One region of the Bacillus sp. 05T21 genome, then DNA from elsewhere that is predicted to be linked to it. Evidence: riboswitches for the same ligand, from Rfam matches in the RefSeq annotation. Region 1 holds a riboswitch; each other region holds the start of a gene.

Region 1 (4,892 bases):
GCGATAAACGCTAGAAATTGTTTCATCTTGTGCTTGCCTCCCTTCGATTTGATACTCTTATCTTAACTATTTTTTCATTTTTTCATAACGAGCTTAAGAACCGTTTTTAACTCAGACTTAAGACTGAGTTAAATTCAGCCTTTTGCAAAACGAACATGTATGCGATGCGTATAGATACAGAAAAATTCTTATTCAATAACGGATGAAAATCTCAACTTGCGCGTCCAAAAAATTAGCAATACATACAAACGTTTATTAAATCGCAATAAATATATTATTAAGAAAATTATGTTAAAATAAATCAGAAGGCTACATTTAAATTAAAGGGGATATATCATGAATTTACACATTACGAAAGAAATCAATACCGCCGCTAAAAACTATATAAACAATAAGCTTTATGAATATAATTTAAAGCACTTTCCATCTGATTTAAGAGACAGATACTTAGAGATTCATTTATTTCTTAAAGATGAAAATGGTAAAATATGCGGGGGAATATTAGGTGAAGTCTGTTGGAATTGGTTAGAGATTCACTCTTTTATCATCGATGAAGATGTACGTGCATTAGGGTATGGAACTAAACTGTTATTAGAAGTAGAAAAAATCGCTTTAGAAAGAAATTGTGATTTTATAAAAGTTGACACTTTAAGCTTTCAAGCATTAGATTTCTATAAAAAATATGGTTATAAAGAGTATGGTATCCTCGATAACGTAGGAAGAGATTATAAACACTACTATTTGAAAAAGGATTTATAAATAATAAAAAACGCTCAGAGAATGTTCTCCGAGCGTTTTCAACTGCTAATAATAAATGTCTCTTTATGTTATGCAGTTTTATGATACTCTTTTTTTTCCGCCACTTTAGAAAATCTCGGGAAACCAATTAATATAGAAATGATTCCACATACTCCAACTAAAATTGGATAAAATGCATATGGTAACAATTCGACCGGAGATAACGCAGCAAATCCTGCCGCTGTTAACATTTGAGCACCATATGGGATTAACCCCTGTACACAGCAAGAGAAAAGATCCAGTACACTCGCTGATTTACGGGGATCAATTTCATACTGATCCGCAATATTTTTCGCAAGCGGACCTGTAAAAATGATAGAGATTGTATTATTTGCTGTACACATATTCGTCATACTCACTAAGCCAGCAATACCAAACTCTGCTCCTTTTTTCGAACGAATATTACGTGTTAAAAGATTCATTAAATATTGAATGCCACCATTATATTGGATAAGTTCAACCATACCACCGATTAATATAGCAAGTAGTACTAGCTCCATCATACCGCCCATTCCAGTCGTTACACTTTTAAAGAAACTCTCTAACGTGTAACTTCCATCTATAAGGCCGATAGCACCTGATAATATTGTTCCACCAGTTAACACAATAAGTACATTCCAGCCAAGTAGTGCTGTAATAAGTACTCCTGCATACGGTAAAATCTTTATCCAGTCAAAACTATGGGCTTTAACTTGTGTATCACTTCCTAAAGTAATTATTACTAATAGTACAATTGTAATAATAGCGGCTGGTAATACAATTAAAAAGTTCGTTTTAAACTTATCTTTCATTTCTGTTCCTTGTGAACGAACAGCAGCAATTGTTGTATCTGAAATAAATGATAAATTATCACCAAACATCGCTCCGCCCAGAACAGTAGCCATCGCAAGTGCTATTGAGATATCAGTTTGCCCACTAATCCCTACAGCAATTGGTGCTAGTGCTGCAATTGTTCCCATTGAAGTTCCCATCGCTAATGAAATAAATGCCCCTATAACAAAAATTCCAGCAACGATAAATCCTGGTGGCAAAATAGATAACGCTAAGTTAACAGTGGAATCAACTCCGCCCATTCCTTTTGCTGTTTCAGAAAACGCCCCTGCAAGTACAAAAATCAGAACCATGATCATAATATCAGGATTTCCTGCACCTTTAGCAAATCGTTCTACTTTCACATTAAAGCTTTCCTTACGATTCATCACTAAAGCAATTCCTACAGCAATTGAAATTGCTACGAGTATCGGCAATTTATAGAAATCACCTGTAATAATTCCAGAACCAATAAATAGCGCCAAAAATACTCCAAGTGGTAATAAAGCTAAACCATTTCCTCTCGTTTCTTTCAAAGTATCATCTCTCCCTAGTTTTCAACCTTTTCTAATGAATAACAAAAGACCTCTTCCAACGAGAAGAGGTCTTATACATCTATAAGAAACACTCTTCTCATCTTTCAAGCACATGCTTGCTGGATTTGGCACAGCACTCTGAAATCGAGTCCGCTGCCGAGGCATCGTAGGGCCAGTCCCTCCGCCTCTCTTTATAAGAAGGTTTCATATTTATTTTTTAATAATAATTTCTTTCCTAACTTTACTCGCTTACAAAACAAAAGTCAATTATTTTTTGTATAGATTTTTTTGGTAATTATACAAAAATATGAATAAATCAATCATTTTAACTTTTCGATTTCTTTATCCAATATTGAGATCCAATAAAATTTTCTATTTTTTATCGTCGCGATAATCCATTTTGTTGTATTCCACGCTAACTCATATTCTTCTTTTGTAACATCACCAATTTTATAGGCATCCTCTAACTCGTCTTCATCCAGTACATAGATCTCACCGTTCGGTAACAATACTACATCTAAATATAAATCATCAAAATAAGGTAAACCACGCTCGTCTATTTTATATTCTTTCGTCACGTCGATATAATATTGTACTAATTGTTTTTGATTGTCTAACATAGCTGTAATTGCAAAGTTTTTCCCGTTTATAAAATATTGCATCCATGTATACCCATCACCTGCAATGCAAAGCTGTTTACCATTGTATTCTTTATGACTAGGTTCTCTCACTTTTTTTATGTCCAGTATTCCTAACATTCCATCCTCTACTTGCTTAACCCTATAGTCCTTCTCTATTAGTCGCTTCCACGAAGAACCGTCACCATATTTACGTTTCATTACGTCCGCTCCTCTTCTACATATAGAAAAGCTCTCACATAATATGTGAGAGCTTTTCAAATCATAATTAAGCCGCTTGACCCTTTTCAGATATCTCTTTTAAATAGGCTTGTCCTTTTTCAGCGTCATATTGACCTTCCCACTTAGACATAACTACAGCCGCTAAAGAGTTACCTACAACGTTAACTGCTGTACGAGCCATATCAAGAATACGGTCAATACCTGCAATAAACGCTAAACCTTCAGCTGGAATACCTACTGTACCAAGTGTTGCTAATAATACAACGAATGATACGCCCGGTACACCCGCGATACCTTTTGATGTAACCATTAATACAAGTAATAACGTAATTTGTTGTGTAATGGATAATTCAATACCGTACATTTGAGCTAAGAAAATTGCCGCAATTGCTTGATATAAAGTTGATCCATCTAAGTTAAATGAATAACCTGTTGGAATAACGAAGGATGTAATTGCTTTCGGACAACCGAACTTTTCCATTTTCTCCATAATTTTCGGTAAAACCGTTTCTGAACTTGCTGTAGAATACGCTAAGATCAGCTCGTCTTTTAAAATCTTAAAGAATTGGAAAATGTTTATTCCAAAGATTTTCGCTGTAAGTCCTAATACAACTACAACGAAGAAGATCATTGCCCCATATACTACAATGAGTAATTTCCCTAATGGAATTAATGAAGCTAATCCGAATGTAGAAACTGTAACACCAATTAATGCGAATACACCAAATGGTGCAAACTTCATAACTTGGTTCGTTACATAAAACATTGCATCTGCTACACCTTGGAAAAATTGTAGAACTGGTTTGCCACGCTCACCAACTGCTGCTACACCTAAACCAAATAATACTGAGAAGAAGATAATAGCAAGCATATCACCTTCAGCTAATGATTTCATAATGTTCGTCGGAACAATATTTACAAACGTATCTGCGAACGAATGACTTTGTACTTGCTCTGTCGTATGTGTATATTTAGAAATATCTGTTTTTGTTAACTTATCCATATCAACGCCTTTTCCAGGTTGGAAAATGTTTGCTATTAATAGACCGACAGCAATTGCAATCGTTGTAATAATTTCAAAGTAAATAATTGTTTTTCCGCCTAGTCGACCTAACTTTTTAACATCGCCAACACCAGCAACCCCAACAACAATACTCGCTACAACAATCGGTACAACAATCATCTTAATTAATCGGATGAAAATATCACCAATTGGTTGTAAGTACTTCACCACTTCCGGATTGCCAAAGAAAATCGCCCCAACTGCAATACCAAGCGCAAGTCCTATTAAAATTTGCCATGCAAGTCCTATTCTTTTCATACTTGTGGTAACCCCCTCTTCGATGTGTCACTCTATCTCTCATTCTATCTCTATAAAACTTGAAATTAAGAGTATTACATATTATTCGACAATTCACTACATTTTGTCCCTGTTGAAAATCATAAATCAAAATTTAAAATCTGACAACAAAATAAGTTTGCACGAATGCAAATAATTTTCTTGACAAAAACAAACTTCATGTCAGAAAACCTTACATGAAATCGATTCCTTACTAGTGATTGATAGGTTTTTAAAATACTGTTTCATTATAGGAAATTCCATCATTTCCCATGTTTTTCAAAAAAATATAGAAATTGATATCTTTTTCTATACATTCAAGAATTTTAAATTTATGACAAACACTACGAAAAGATACTAAATTCCGACAAAACTTAGCAAAATTATAAAATTTTCTTTACATTATGATTACAACGATAGACACTCTTCTTCTTATGATATATAACATTCATAGGGAAAGGAGCAAGACAACCATGAAAAAGAAATTTGCAGCATTTAGTGTTTTAGCAGCTGGAACGATTTTCGTTTCCCCGTTACTTTCACCCGTAT
Region 2 (4,892 bases), on a different contig from region 1:
GTATGAAGCCAATGATGCACCGTGATACAATATAAGTATATACGACCACAAAAAGGAAAATATACCTTCTTATACGCCTGGACTACACACCATTAACTCTTTAAATCCCCTTATATTTTCTACATAGTAGATTTCATTTTAAATTACAAAATAATTTGGAGGTTCACTCACTATGGAACTATACAAAAAATTAACAACAACATTCATCCTCTTATTTGTTGCTTCCATCACTGTCGGTTTTTCTCTAAAAGGAGCAATTCCATACGCTACATTAGTGAGTATTATATTCGCAACGCTATTTTTACTGAGCAGTGCTTTTTGCGCAGGAAAAGCACGCCAACTGAAAGGGTGACCGTCTATGTTCCGTAAGAAACCAATCCTTTGTAAATCATGTGAAAAGGAAATACAAACGTATGAAAAAGCGTGGATTCATATGCCATTTCCGGCAAGTGGTATGACAAATATGAAGAAGTATATTGAGCTAGACGGGGAAGTTTATTGTAGTTCTTGCATTCAAGTAGTAAATAAAGTGAAACTTTAATCAGTGGGGATTTTGTTCTTCCCCACTGATTATTAGTTGAACCAATCGGGCTTTTACGGGCAGTTAGCCTCCTACCTAACTTTTTTGCTTTACAGCCGAATTTTGAGGTGGGAGGCTTACTGCCCGTTAATGCGGGATAAAACCAAATAAAAAAAGCTTTGCGACACGCGCAAAGCTTTTTTTTCATATATTATAGACCAGCTTGCTCTTTTAAAGTAGCTGCTTTGTCTGTACGTTCCCATGTAAGATCTACATCAGTACGTCCGAAGTGGCCGTAAGCTGCTGTTTGTTTGTAAATTGGGCGACGTAAGTCTAGCATTTTAATAATACCAGCTGGGCGAAGATCGAAGTTGTTACGAACTAGTTCTACTAGTACGTCTTCAGATACTTTACCAGTGCCAAATGTATCAACTGAAATTGATACTGGTTGCGCTACGCCGATTGCGTATGCAAGTTGTACTTCTGCTTTGTCAGCAAGACCAGCTGCTACGATATTTTTCGCAACATAACGAGCTGCATATGCTGCAGAGCGGTCAACTTTTGTTGCATCTTTACCAGAGAATGCACCACCGCCATGGCGAGCGTATCCACCGTAAGTATCAACGATAATTTTACGTCCTGTTAAACCAGCATCACCTTGTGGTCCACCAATTACGAAGCGGCCAGTTGGGTTAATGAAGAATTTCGTTTCTCCATCCATTAATTCTGCTGGAACTACAGCTTTAATTACATGCTCTTTTAAATCGCGATCGATTTCTTCCCACGTAACATCTGGATGATGCTGTGTAGAAATTACGATTGTATCTACACGTACAGGTTTACCATTTTCATCATACTCAACTGTAACTTGCGTTTTTCCATCCGGACGTAAGTATGATAATGTGTCATCTTTACGTACTTCAGTTAAACGGCGAGCTAATTTGTGAGCAAGCGAGATTGGAAGTGGCATTAATTCTTGTGTTTCATTACATGCGAAGCCAAACATTAAACCTTGGTCTCCCGCACCAATTGCCTCAATCTCAGCGTCAGTCATTAGACCTTCGCGTGCTTCTAGTGCTTGGTCAACACCCATAGCGATGTCAGCAGATTGCTCATCGATAGATGTTAAAACTGCACAAGTTTCTGCATCGAATCCGTATTTTGCGCGTGTGTAACCAATGCCTTGAATTGTTTCACGAACGATTTTTGGAATATCTACGTAAGTAGAAGTCGTAATTTCCCCCGCTACCAATACTAAACCAGTTGTTACAGTTGTTTCACAAGCTACACGTGCATTTGCGTCCTTTGCTAAGATCGCATCTAAAATTGAATCAGAAATTTGGTCACAAATTTTATCTGGATGTCCTTCAGTTACAGACTCAGATGTGAACAGATGACGTTTTTTTGTCATGTGGTAAACCTCCCTACAGTAATTGTATATATTGTACGGAACTCATCCTTAATTTGCCACAAACTGCGACATACATTTATTCTCCCACACAAGCATACAGAAAAACCTTTCCTACTTAACATAGAGGAAAGGTTTAATTTGCTACTTGCATACTGCTTTTTGCCCTTTGCTCTTATCGTTCGAGACCGTTAGCCTCGCACAGGTTTTAGCACCTATTCACCTGTATTTACCACTACAAGTGAGGTTGCTGGGCTTCATCGGGCCTGTCCCTCCGCCAGCTCGGGATAAGAGAGTATCCGTCCCAACCTATACTAAAGAAATGATATTCATTTGTCAATTAATATTCACATTTTCCTGAAAGTTTTTCTCAATACCCATAGAATGAAATATTAATAGGGAAATGATACATTCACACAAACAAAAATAAATAAATAGTATACATTATTTATATAATTGTGTTATACTATTGATGGGGATTACGAGAAATATTTCATTAAATGAAAAGGATGGTATATAAATATGAGTACTGTGAATGTCCAAATTGGTTTACATGAATTATTGAACGGAAGCAATGCACAGATTCAATTAAGTGTTCCGCAATTAGTGGAAAAAGTATTAATGCGAAACGAAGGGAAATTAACTTCTACTGGTGCCGTTTCTGCTTCAACAGGAAAATACACAGGACGTTCTCCTAAAGATAAATTTATTGTGAAGGAAGCATCGGTTGCTGACAAAATTGCTTGGGGAGCCGTGAACCAACCGATCTCTGAAGAACATTTTAATAAATTATATATAAAAGTTTTAGAATACTTAAAAGAAAAAGAAGAGTTATTCATCTTCAAAGGATTTGCTGGCGCTGATCGCAACTATCGCCTACCAATTCAAGTTGTTAACGAATATGCATGGCATAATTTGTTCGTACATCAATTGTTTATTCGTCCAAATGAAGAAGAATTAGCAACTCACGAATCAGAGTTCACAATTGTTTCTGCACCAAACTTCAAAGCAGATCCAGCAATTGACGGTACAAATTCTGAAGCATTCATTATGGTTTCATTCGAAAAACGTATCGTACTAATCGGTGGTACAGAATATGCTGGAGAAATGAAAAAATCAATCTTCTCTATTATGAACTTCTTACTACCTGAACAAGACATTCTTTCTATGCACTGCTCTTCAAACGTAGGCGAAGAAGGCGACGTAGCACTATTCTTCGGTTTATCTGGAACAGGCAAAACAACATTATCTGCTGATCCAAACCGTAAATTAATCGGTGACGATGAGCACGGTTGGTCTGATAACGGCGTATTCAATATTGAAGGCGGTTGCTATGCAAAATGTGTAAACCTTTCTCATGAGAAAGAACCACAAATCTTCGATGCAATCAAATTTGGTTCAGTTTTAGAAAACGTTGTCATTGATGGTCAAACACGCATCGCTGACTATAACGATACTACTTTAACAGAAAATACACGTGCTGCATACCCTATGCATGCGATTGACAATATCGTACTGCCAAGTGTTGCAGGACATCCAAATACAATTATTTTCTTAACTGCTGATGCATCTGGCGTATTGCCTCCAATCAGCAAGTTATCAAAAGAGCAAGCTATGTACCATTTCTTAAGCGGTTACACTAGTAAGCTAGCAGGAACAGAGCGCGGTGTTACATCTCCGCAAGCTACATTCTCTACTTGCTTCGGTTCACCGTTCTTACCGCTTGATGCATCTCGTTATGCTGAAATGCTTGGTGAAAAAATCGAGAAACATGATGCGAAAGTATTCTTAGTAAACACTGGCTGGACTGGTGGCGAATACGGCGTTGGTAAACGTATGAACTTAGGTTACACTCGTGCAATGATTCAAGCAGCACTAAGCGGTGAACTTGCTAAAGCCGAAACTGCAAAACACGACATCTTTGGCCTTGAAGTACCTCGTCATGTTCCAGGTGTACCTGATGAAGTATTAATGCCTGAACAAACTTGGGCTGATAAAGATGCTTACAAAGCGAAAGCAATTGAGCTTGCAAACGAATTTAAAGAAAACTTCAAAAAATTCGATAGCGTTTCTGAAGCTATTATTAACTTAGGCGGTCCAATCGCTTAATTACAAATTTTCTGTTGGAATAACCCTTTTACTCATATGAATAAGTGTCGTGTAACCGTAAAGTTCCGCGTACTCACCGACAAAACCCAATGCGGCTTAACGGTTACACACACTTACATAAAAAAGAAGCTTACGTTAAAAACGTAAGCTTCTTTCTATATCTTATATAAAGTGAAACTTTAATCTCTTCATCTATTGCATACCAATACCCATAAATTTACAGAAAATTCTTTTTATAATCATTCATTTGTAGTTTCCTATGATATGATATAATTTACATATAAAGGAAAGGGTGAGGCCCATGAAAAATTTTTCTCGTACAGGAAAAATTTTATTCAGTTATGGAGCGATTCAAATGTTTTGGGGACTTGTGATGCTTAACGTTAATTTATTTGAGCATACAAGTAAAACGATAAAATACATTATTCTAATTATCGGAATAGCTTGTTGTATTGTATCCAACTTTTTTAAAGAACCTAAGAGTCATACTACTAAGTGATTTCATATTAACTTATTGGAAGCGGAAACCTATATTTTATACAAAGTTACGCTTCCTGTTGTACTATCCACCGCCGGATCCCTTATTCCAGAGTAAGCCAATTTTCAATTTAAGTAACCAGATTTTCATTTATACAAATCACGGCTTCGAACATATAAACTATTTTCCCACTCACTACATCCTTCTGGTTTCACACCGTATGGGACTAAAAAAGGATCTGACCGCTTCTATCCACCGCCAGATCCTCTATTCCATCTAAAAAAGTTCCAAACCTAATTTTCAATTGATATACTCGGATTTTCAAACATACAAACCACGGCTTCGAACATATAAACTATTCCCCCACTCACTACATC
Region 3 (4,892 bases), on a different contig from region 1:
GTACGATAACACCTTGTACGCCAATGGACGTTCCCATTAGAAACTTTGTAAAAGGTAAAATGAAGAATAATAGAATGATAAATGGAAGAGAACGAATGATATTAATAACTGTATTAAGAATAGGATAGATAATTTTATTTTCTCGCTGTCCACCAGGTCTCGTTAAAACAAGTGTGACGCCGAGTGGTAATGCAATAAGAATAGAGATAAGTAGTGAAATAGATGTCATTTGAAAGGTTTGAATTGTTGCTTCCCATATTACGTTACCCCACTCATCCAAAAAGGACTTGTTTCCCATAATCTGTTCTACCTCCTTCTACGATAATTCCTTGTTCTTGTAAAAATGATAAGGCACGGTGTACTTCACTTTTTTCACCTTGCATATGAACGACCAGTTTCCCATATGCCTCATGTTTTAACTGCGTAATATTGCCTGATAAAATATTAGGATATACGTGGAAACGTTTTGTAGCGACAGCTAACGCTGGTTCTCCTGAAGCGGTTCCTATAAATGAAAGTGTTACGATTTCCCCGGTGCTTTGTAGTTCTTTCTGTACCTCTTCTGGAATTTTAGCTGCAAACGCGCTATTTACAAATTTCTTCGTTGTTACATGTTGTGGATCTGTAAAAATGTCCTTCACTGTTCCACTTTCAACGACAGATCCATGTTCCATTACAGCAACTTGGTCACAAATACGCTGGATGACATTCATTTCGTGTGTAATTAGCAAAATCGTAATTCCGATTTCTTCGTTGATCTTTAATAATAAATCAAGAATAGAATCGGTCGTTTCCGGATCTAATGCGCTCGTTGCTTCATCACTTAATAAAACTTCTGGCTCATGAGATAGTGCGCGAGCGATTGCTACACGTTGTTTTTGACCACCAGATAATTCACTTGGATAGGCATCTTTTTTATTAAAGAGATCAACAATGCGTAAATACTTTTCTACCCTTTTTGCAATTTCATTTTTGGGAAGACCAGATAGGCGTAAGGGTAGTGCGATGTTTTCATAAACGGTAACGGTTTTAAGTAAATTGAATCCTTGAAAAATCATGCCGATTTTTTGTCTCGCTTTTGCGAGTTCTTTCGTCGATAAGGTTGTTAAATCTTGTTCGTTTATAATGATATTTCCTGTCGTTGGTTTTTCTAATAAATTTACACAACGAATTAATGTACTTTTACCAGCGCCGCTATATCCGATGATTCCAAATACTTCACCCTTTTTTACTTTAAGGGAAGTTGGTTTAAGGGCCTCAACATTCCCTTTTTTTGTTGAAAATACTTTGGAGATGTTTTTTAATTCAATCATTATAGTCAGCTCCTACCAAGACGGTAAAACAGAACCATCGAATTTTTTCTCAATGAAATCTTTTACTTCTTTAGATTGATAAGCTTTCTTTAATTTATTTACAACAGCATCATCTTTATTTTCAGTACGAACAACGACCCAGTTCACATATGGTGAATCTTTTCCCTCGCGGAAAATAGAATCTTTTGCTGGACTTAATTTTGCACCTAATGCAAAGTTTGTATTAATCGCAGCTGCCTTCACTTCACTTAGCTGCGTTGGTAATTGAGATGCCTCTAATTCAACAATCTTTAAATTTTTCGGATTTTCAATTACATCTTTTGCAGTCGCTTTTTCTGTAGCTTTTGGATCAACTTTTAAAACACCTGCTTTTTCAAATAGCTTTAAAGCACGCAACTCATTTGTTGGGTCATTTGGGACAGCAATTGCGTCGCCCTCTTTTAATTCTTTTACATCTTTTAAGTTTTTAGAGTATATACCCATAGGGAATGTTACTGTGGAAAATACTTCAGTTAATTTCATATTACGTTCAGCTTTAAATACGTCTAAATAAGATTTTGTTTGGTAGCTATTTACATCGAGGCTTTTTTCATCTAAAGATACGTTTGGTGCTACATAATCATTAAATACCTTTATATCGATTTGGAGGCCATCTTTTGCTGCAACTTCTTTCACCTTTTCAAAAATTTGTTCATGCGGTCCGCCTGTTACACCAACTGTAATCTTTTTCTCATCTAATGCTTTTACCTCTTTATCCGAATTAGCACCACATGCGCCTAACAATAATACAGCTCCACTTACAATACTTAATAATATCTTTTTCATCTATAATTCCCCCTTAATATACGTTCCAAAATAAAAAGCACCTCTCAAAAATAAGAGAGGTGCCGAATAGACGAAATAGGTTCCTCTCTTATCTTCCAAAACGAAAATCGTTCTGCAGGAATTAGCACCTTAGCTTATACGTTATAAGCTCGGTTGCCGGGCATCATCGGGCCAGTCCCTCCGCCACTCTTGATAAGAGTATGTGTATGTAGTTTTTAAATATGGTACTAATAGTAAATCTTACAAAAGGAATTGTCAATGTTATTTTCTGAATATATTTTATTTTAAGGTAATCGAAACATTGCCTTTCTTATGTCCCATCTCTACATACGTATGAGCTTCTGAAACTTCTTCCAATCGGTAAGTTCTATCAATAACAGGTTTTAGCTTTTCTGTTTCAGCTAGTTGTTTTAATAGGTTCATATCGTCTTTACTGACCTTTGCCATTGTTCCATTAACAGATACGTATTTTCCATTAGGCGTTAACGCTCTTTCACAAAGGGATTTTTTATACTTTCCAACTGCATCAAATATAATATCGTAGCGTTCGCCTCGTTCAGCAAAATCTTCTTTCATATAATCAATTACGTTATCAGCCCCTAAAGATTGCACTAGCTCAAAATTTGAATTACTACAAACAGCTGTAACAGTCGCGCCGAAATATTTAGCAAGTTGTACAGCGGCAGTACCTACTGATCCGGAAGCGCCATATATAAGTACTTGCTGTCCTTTTTTTATGTGTCCTTTTCTCAAAAAATGTAATGCTGAAGTTCCGCCGAAAGGAATAACTGCAGCTTCATCATACGTCACATTGGTAGGTTTTAATGCTATCAATCCGCTTTCATGTACACATGTGTATTCAGCATAACCACCAACGTTAAGTCCTGTTAATGCAAAGATGTGATCCCCCTTTTTGAATTGAGTTACATCTGTTCCTACTTCCTCAATTTCACCAGATAACTCTACACCGAGTATAGGCTTTCTCGGTTTCCTAAAACCTAATACAATTCGCATAGGAATCCAAAATAAAAGGGGACTAGTAAAGCTTCGCATTCTACAATCTCCAGTTGTTACACTTGTTGCGTGAATCTTAACTAACACTTCATTCTTTTTAGGAGTGGGTTTCTTTACGTCTTGAAGCTTGAGAACGTTAGGTGGCCCGTATTTTGTGCAAATAATTGCTTTCATAGCGACCTCCTGAATTAAGTTATTTTCCTCTACATCATATTTAAATATTTTTTAAATCATGCTTATAGTTTCACTTCATAATAAGTAAAAGAAAGCTAGTTCTTTTTTACAGTGTAGTATTTTCCTTTTAAGAAAGTAGGTACAATAAGAATAGAGAGAAGTACTAGTGAGATTAGAATTTCAAACGAGGAGAGTGCCATTTGGAAAAAAGAAAGATAGTAGTTGTTATTGTAGCGTATACAGTGTTGCTCGCGACTTCTATATATACATACAAAGAGCAACTGGATCATCCTATTATGAGTGATGTAGGGAAGTTGCTTCCAACGAAAATTAAACGTGTTGAAAATGCTGAGGATGAAAGTTCATTAAAAAAGTTAGTACAAGATGCAACTGTTTCTGGAGAGAAGATTTCTATTGCAGGTATGCAACATAGCCAAGGCGGACAGACGTATTATCCGAACGGTACGATGCTTGATATGAAAGGATATAATGAAATATTAGAATTCGATCCGGAGAAGAAGAGGATTAGGGTGCAAAGTGGTGTCACATGGAATGACATTCAAAAGAAAATCAATCCATATGGTCTTGCAGTTCAAGTGATGCAATCTCAAAATATTTTTACTGTTGGTGGTTCATTAAGTGTAAATGTACATGGGCGTGATATTCGTCATGAAGCATTGATTGATACAGTAGAGTCGTTCAGATTGTTAATGGCAGATGGTACGGTGCGTAATGTAAATAGAGAAGAAAATGCTGACTTGTTTCCGTATGTAATTGGAGGATATGGATTATTTGGTGTGATTTTAGATGTGACGCTACAGTTAACAAACGATGAATTGTATGAAACGGACACGAAGGTACTAGATTATAAAGAATACTCTTCATACTTTAAGAATAAAGTGCGAAGGGACGAGAATATACGTATGCATTTAGCACGTATTTCTGTTGCCCCAAATTCATTTTTAAAAGAAATGTATGTGACAGATTATGTACTGGCAGAAGATCAACAGAAGCTGGGAGAGTACAGCAAATTAAAAGAAGAAAATATTATAGCTGCGCCGAAATTCTTACTTGGGTTATCACGTTATAGTGACTGGGGAAAGGGCGCATTTTGGGATATACAAAGAAGTTATTTTGAACGTACAGATGGTAAGTACGAAACTCGAAATAACGTAATGAGATCTGATAGTGCTTTTATGGAATACGATAATCCAAACTTGACCGAAGTTTTACAAGAGTACTTTGTACCGATAGATGGTTTTGCAGAGTATATAGATGATTTGCGAAGTGTTTTAAATGAAGAGGAATTAAACCTTCTTAACATCACAATCCGCTATGTAGAAAAGAATGAGAATGCGGTGCTATCTTATGCGAAAGATGATATGTTTGCGCTTGTGCTTCTAATTAATCAAGGGCGTTCTGAAGATGAAATAAAGAAAACAAAAGTGGTCATTCAAAAGATGATTGATGTTACGTTAAAGCATAATGGAAGTTATTATTTACCGTATTATTCTTATCCGGAAAAGGAGCAACTAAAGAAAGCGTATCCTCGCATAGAAGAATTCC
Region 4 (4,892 bases), on a different contig from region 1:
TAATCCAACTAATAGTCCACAAAGAATAGGAATAAGGAGTGTGACTATTAGTTCTTGTCGATATAAAACGAGACAAGAAGCCGCGGTAATTGTGGCTAAACTAGCGGTAGAGCCGACTGATAAATCAAATCCATCTACAATTAATGTAAAGGTAACGCCAATTGCGAGTAACGTTACAATAGAAATAGAACGTAAAATATCACTAATATTGTTGTAGGTTAAAAAAGAATCGTTGGCGATAGAGAAAAAAATTGTAACACCTATAATGATAGCAATCGTGCTAAATTGATAAAAAAGATGGGTAGGTAAATATAACTTCTTAGTTTTATGAATGAGATTCAATGGAAAAGCTCCCTTCAGATAAATGTAAAAGCTGTTCAGGAGATAGGTCATTCGGCAAGTACTCACCTACAAATTCGCCGTTTGCTAGTATGAGAATACGATCGGCGATATGTAGCGCTTCATCTTGTTCTCCTGTGAAATAAATTACGGAATTTCCGCCATCTGTAATGTTGCGAATGGATTGAAAAATGTCTTGTTTCGCAGCGACGTCTACACCTTTAGTTGGCTCGTCCAAAAGAAATAGATTAGGTTTGAATCCATTCCACTTTGCAATCGAGACTTTTTGCTGGTTTCCACCGCTAAGTGAATGAATAAAGGCTTTTGGATCATTTGGTGAGATGCCGAAAGTAGTAATTGCCGCAGTAGCATTATTTAATTCGGTTTGTTTTCGTCTCCAACCTGATTGGTGTAAATTTGTGTGACTTATAATGTCTTCCGAAAGAAATACGCCTTGTTTTCTTCTTTCTTCTGGTACAAGTGCAATTTTCGCTTTAATCGCATCCCGCGGTGTTTTAATCGCTATATTTTGACCGTCGATTTCTGCTTGATAAGTATGACGGGCACCAAATAAAGTTTCAGCAAGTGTTGTTTTTCCGCTTCCAATTAATCCGTATATCACAACAGTTTCTCCTTTTCGTACTGTAAGAGAAAGCGGAGGATGGTCTTTATGTAATTGAAGTTCTTGTACTTTCAATATTTCTTCGCTCCCGAGTTTTGGTGTTGTATTAATAGGAAGTGTAAGTTGTTTTCCAGTCATTGCTTCAACAATTTGTTGATCCGTAATCGTTGTAATGGCTTTAGAAAGTGCAACTTTACCTTTATATAAAACAGTTACTTCATCCGCAAATTTTCGAATCTCTGATAAACGATGAGAAATCAGGATGATGCCAATTCCTTTTGATGTTAAATCTTTTAATAGTTTCCCAAAGGTTTCGACTTCTTTTGGTCCAAGAGAAGAAGTTGGCTCATCTAATAAAAGATAATTTGTATTGTTAGATAGAGCTCTTGCGATGAGAAGTAATTGTTTTTCATGTAATGAGCAGTTTGAAACATCTTCAAGAATATTTAAGTCGGCCTGTACAGCTTGCAAGTATTGTTTAGCGAGTGCCACTAATTTTGATTTTGAAAATAGTGCTTTATTTTGCATTGCTAAATGATCGATTAGTACATTTTCTAATACAGATAATCCAGGAATAAGTCCGTGATCCACTTCTTGTGTTACGAAAGAAATACCATGCTTTTTTGCATCGCGTGGTGAAGTAAAGGAAATAGACTGATTATCAATTTTTATATTCCCAGCAACTGGTTGAATTTCACCAGTTGCTATTTTTAGTAAAGTACTTTTTCCTGCACCATTCATTCCTAGTAAAGCGTGAACTTTTCCTTTTTGTATGTTAATAGAAACATTTTCTAGTACAGGGGTAGAGATGTGATAAGAATATGTAATGTTTTGAAGAGAGAATGTCATCATTTTTTCTCCTTCTCTAATTTTTTCATCCAAGGTGAATATGCATCTTTCGAGTCTCCCCAACCGTTTATATGTTTTGATAATTGATCCATCGTTATATTTTCTTGTGGCAAACTATTTTTCTTTACTAAATAAGGTTCTAGTGAATAAATATCGGGCGTTTGTTCACCAGCGATTTTCTTGTATAAGAAACGCACTTGAACTTTACCGACTTCAGCTGGATCGGTTGCAGCCGTAGCAGTCCAAGGTGAATTTTCTTTTTGCATGAGTTGTAAATCTTCATTACTTAAGTCAATGCTGTATACTTTTATATCTGTACGACCAGCTTGTTCGAGTGCTTTGACGGCCCCCTTAGCAAACTCATCCCACGAAGCGAAAATAGCTTGTAAATCACCTTTTTTCGGATATTTTTTTAGTAAAGCCTCTACTTGTGTTTGCGTATCAAGTGGTGTGTTATTACTAGCGGTACCAAAGCGTGCAACTTCTTTTATATTTGGATAACGTTTATAAAAAGCATCAATGATAACATTGCGACGTTCCATTGGAGCAAATCCGCCAACCCATACGACGGCGATATTCCCTTGTCCATTCAGATCTTCCGCTAACGTTTTTAATGATTTCCATGCAAGACTATAGTCATCTTGATCAATAATCGTTACGCCTGGTAAGCGTAGGTCGTTATCAAATGCAACTACAGGAATATTCGCTTGTAATGCTTTTTCTACTCCGGGTTTTAGTGCTTCAGAGCGACCGTGATCAATTAAAATACCATCAACTTTTGAATTAATAGCAGTATCTAGATTTGCTGCCATTTTTGCTAAATCATTATCAGAATTGTAGACTTGCACACTGCCGCCGAATAGCTCGACTTGTTTTTTGACACCCTCAATATATTGAGAGGAAAAAGTTCCGATGGACATTTGCATAATTAATGCGATTTTTAATGGGTTTTTTACTTGGCTTGGAATTTCTGTTTGTAAATGATTTGCTGCTGTAGTAGCTTCTTTCTTCACCGTTTGTTGCTTTTGTGAAGAGATAGCATCTTGTTCATTTGTGCAAGCTGTTAATGCGAGTAAGAGAATAATGAGTACGGTGGAACATAATTTTTTCATAAAAAAATCCCTCCTAAATTAAGAAAAGAGAGGAGGGAGTGAAAATAAAAACGTCTTTTCATATAGAAAAGACGTCTTATCATATTACTCTTATCTTTCAACACAATGTGTTGTAAGAATTAGCACCGTGCCCATAAATGGGTCGGTTGCCGGGCTTCGTAGGGCTCATCCCTCCACCTGCTCTTGATAAGACATCGAATATTTAACTATTTCGAATTATTCCATAAGTGTATGCTGTTGTCAAATGTTTTTTTGTAAATAAAAAATCCCTCACAACGAGGGATTTTAATGTGGTAAGAAAACTAATTGATAAGCGAACAAGATCCCGAATAAATACACAAGTGGGTGAACAGCACGGAATTGTCCTTTTGCCACTTTCATAAGTGGGTATGAAATAAATCCAAGTGCAATACCTGTTGAGATACTTGATGTAAGTGGCATGCTTAAGATTACTAAAAATGCTGGGAATGCTTCATCGAATGTATCCCAATCGATGTGGCGAACTGAGCCCATCATAAGACTACCAACGATAATTAGTGATGGTGCTGTAATAGCTGAAACGCCAGAAACAGCGCTCACTAACGGTCCGAAGAATGCTGCTAATGCAAATAGAACAGCTACTGTAACAGTTGTTAAACCAGTACGGCCACCAGCTGCAACACCAGCAGATGATTCAATGTAAGCTGTTGATGGTGTTGTTCCGAACATAGCTCCAATTGTTGCTGAGAATGAGTCAGATAGAAGAGCTCGTCCTGCTTTTGGAAGCTTTCCATCTTTCATAAATCCACCTTGTTGTGCAACGCCAAGTAGTGTACCTGTTGTATCGAATAGTGTAACAAGGAAGAATGAGAACACAACGCCGTATAATCCGTAGTTAATTACATCAGATACAGCAGTAATTGGATTTGAAACGATAATTCCTTCTGGTAATCCAGGCATTGATGTAACGCCGCTTGAAAATATTAATTGACCTGTGAAGTAAGCAATAATACCAGTTAATAACATTCCGATAAATAGTGCCCCGTTTATATTTAAAGACATAAGGATAATTGTAATTCCAAGGCCAGCTAATGCTAGTAGAACTGGAGCAGAGTGAAGATCGCCAAGCCCAACTAAGTTTGCATCATTTTTTGTAACAATTCCCGTTAAGCGCAAACCGATAAAAGCAATAAAAAGACCGATACCAGCAGTAAGTGCATGTTTTAAGTTCTCAGGAATTACTTCCATTAATTTCGTACGGAAAGATGTGAATGATAACAAAATTAAAATCATACCTGCTACGAATACAGCAGAAAATGCAATTGCGAAAGTCATGCCTTCATGGGCTTTTACAACAGAATAAGAGAAGTAAGCATTTAATCCCATACCTGGTGCAATTGCGATTGGTAAATTAGTAAAGATCGCCATAAATAATGTTCCGACAACAGCAGCGATAATTGTAGCTGTAAATGCTTGTTCAAACGGAACACCTGCATCCCCAAGGATGACAGGGTTTACGACAATGATATATGCCATTGTTAAAAAGGTAATAATACCTGCCATAATTTCAGTTTTAATAGAAGTTTTATGTTTTGAAAGGTTAAACATATAAACATCCTTTCTTTTTACGAATAATTTTCACAACAGTTATATATAATATTCGTTTTTTAACTATTTTGCAATAGTTTTGCATAAAAACTTTAGAACAACTCATATTTTATGTCGTAAATTCGAATATTAATCGTAAAACTGTGTGTGAATTGCGGTTCTTTAATGTGTAAGTAGTTTTTTTTATTGTGCGCATTATAAGGAGAAAGGAGTTGAAGGAAGTTATGCCGCAGCAAAAAAACTTTTTAACAATGCCAGCACAACATCAAAATAAACAACCTGGTATTGAATCGTTAATGAATCCTCTTCCAAAGTTCGAAGATCCAAGTTATAAAGGAAGTGAAAAGTTAAAAGGAAAGAATGTATTAATTACAGGAGGAGAT

What was found. A riboswitch is a leader RNA that binds a small molecule or an ion and turns the genes downstream of it on or off. The one in region 1 is predicted to bind S-adenosylmethionine.
Region 2: another riboswitch for S-adenosylmethionine. It lies ahead of metK (methionine adenosyltransferase); the one in region 1 lies ahead of AC1DKZ_RS06080 (Na+/H+ antiporter NhaC family protein).
Region 3: another riboswitch for S-adenosylmethionine. It lies ahead of AC1DKZ_RS24585 (MetQ/NlpA family ABC transporter substrate-binding protein); the one in region 1 lies ahead of AC1DKZ_RS06080 (Na+/H+ antiporter NhaC family protein).
Region 4: another riboswitch for S-adenosylmethionine. It lies ahead of AC1DKZ_RS21930 (sugar ABC transporter substrate-binding protein); the one in region 1 lies ahead of AC1DKZ_RS06080 (Na+/H+ antiporter NhaC family protein).

What each region holds. Positions count from the first base shown of each region.
Region 1 is NZ_JBFTMD010000002.1:226,417-231,308, forward strand. It holds gene AC1DKZ_RS06070 (lmo0954 family membrane protein) at 1-26, opposite strand, end outside; gene AC1DKZ_RS06075 (GNAT family N-acetyltransferase) at 337-759, shown strand; gene AC1DKZ_RS06080 (Na+/H+ antiporter NhaC family protein) at 828-2,144, opposite strand; SAM riboswitch class I at 2,239-2,344, opposite strand; gene AC1DKZ_RS06085 (ribonuclease FAU-1 family protein) at 2,465-2,983, opposite strand; gene gltP (glutamate/aspartate:proton symporter GltP) at 3,051-4,325, opposite strand; gene AC1DKZ_RS06095 (murein hydrolase activator EnvC family protein) at 4,817-4,892, shown strand, end outside.
Region 2 is NZ_JBFTMD010000013.1:30,750-35,641, forward strand. It holds gene AC1DKZ_RS20420 (hypothetical protein) at 173-352, shown strand; gene AC1DKZ_RS20425 (hypothetical protein) at 359-541, shown strand; gene metK (methionine adenosyltransferase) at 732-1,931, opposite strand; SAM riboswitch class I at 2,101-2,222, opposite strand; gene pckA (phosphoenolpyruvate carboxykinase (ATP)) at 2,451-4,037, shown strand; gene AC1DKZ_RS20440 (hypothetical protein) at 4,339-4,536, shown strand.
Region 3 is NZ_JBFTMD010000019.1:71,339-76,230, reverse strand. It holds gene AC1DKZ_RS24595 (methionine ABC transporter permease) at 1-298, opposite strand, end outside; gene AC1DKZ_RS24590 (methionine ABC transporter ATP-binding protein) at 273-1,313, opposite strand; gene AC1DKZ_RS24585 (MetQ/NlpA family ABC transporter substrate-binding protein) at 1,326-2,138, opposite strand; SAM riboswitch class I at 2,224-2,337, opposite strand; gene AC1DKZ_RS24580 (NAD(P)-dependent alcohol dehydrogenase) at 2,418-3,326, opposite strand; gene AC1DKZ_RS24575 (FAD-binding protein) at 3,527-4,892, shown strand, end outside.
Region 4 is NZ_JBFTMD010000015.1:25,269-30,160, forward strand. It holds gene AC1DKZ_RS21920 (ABC transporter permease) at 1-342, opposite strand, end outside; gene AC1DKZ_RS21925 (sugar ABC transporter ATP-binding protein) at 326-1,813, opposite strand; gene AC1DKZ_RS21930 (sugar ABC transporter substrate-binding protein) at 1,810-2,922, opposite strand; SAM riboswitch class I at 3,010-3,115, opposite strand; gene AC1DKZ_RS21935 (NCS2 family permease) at 3,208-4,509, opposite strand; gene AC1DKZ_RS21940 (SDR family oxidoreductase) at 4,734-4,892, shown strand, end outside.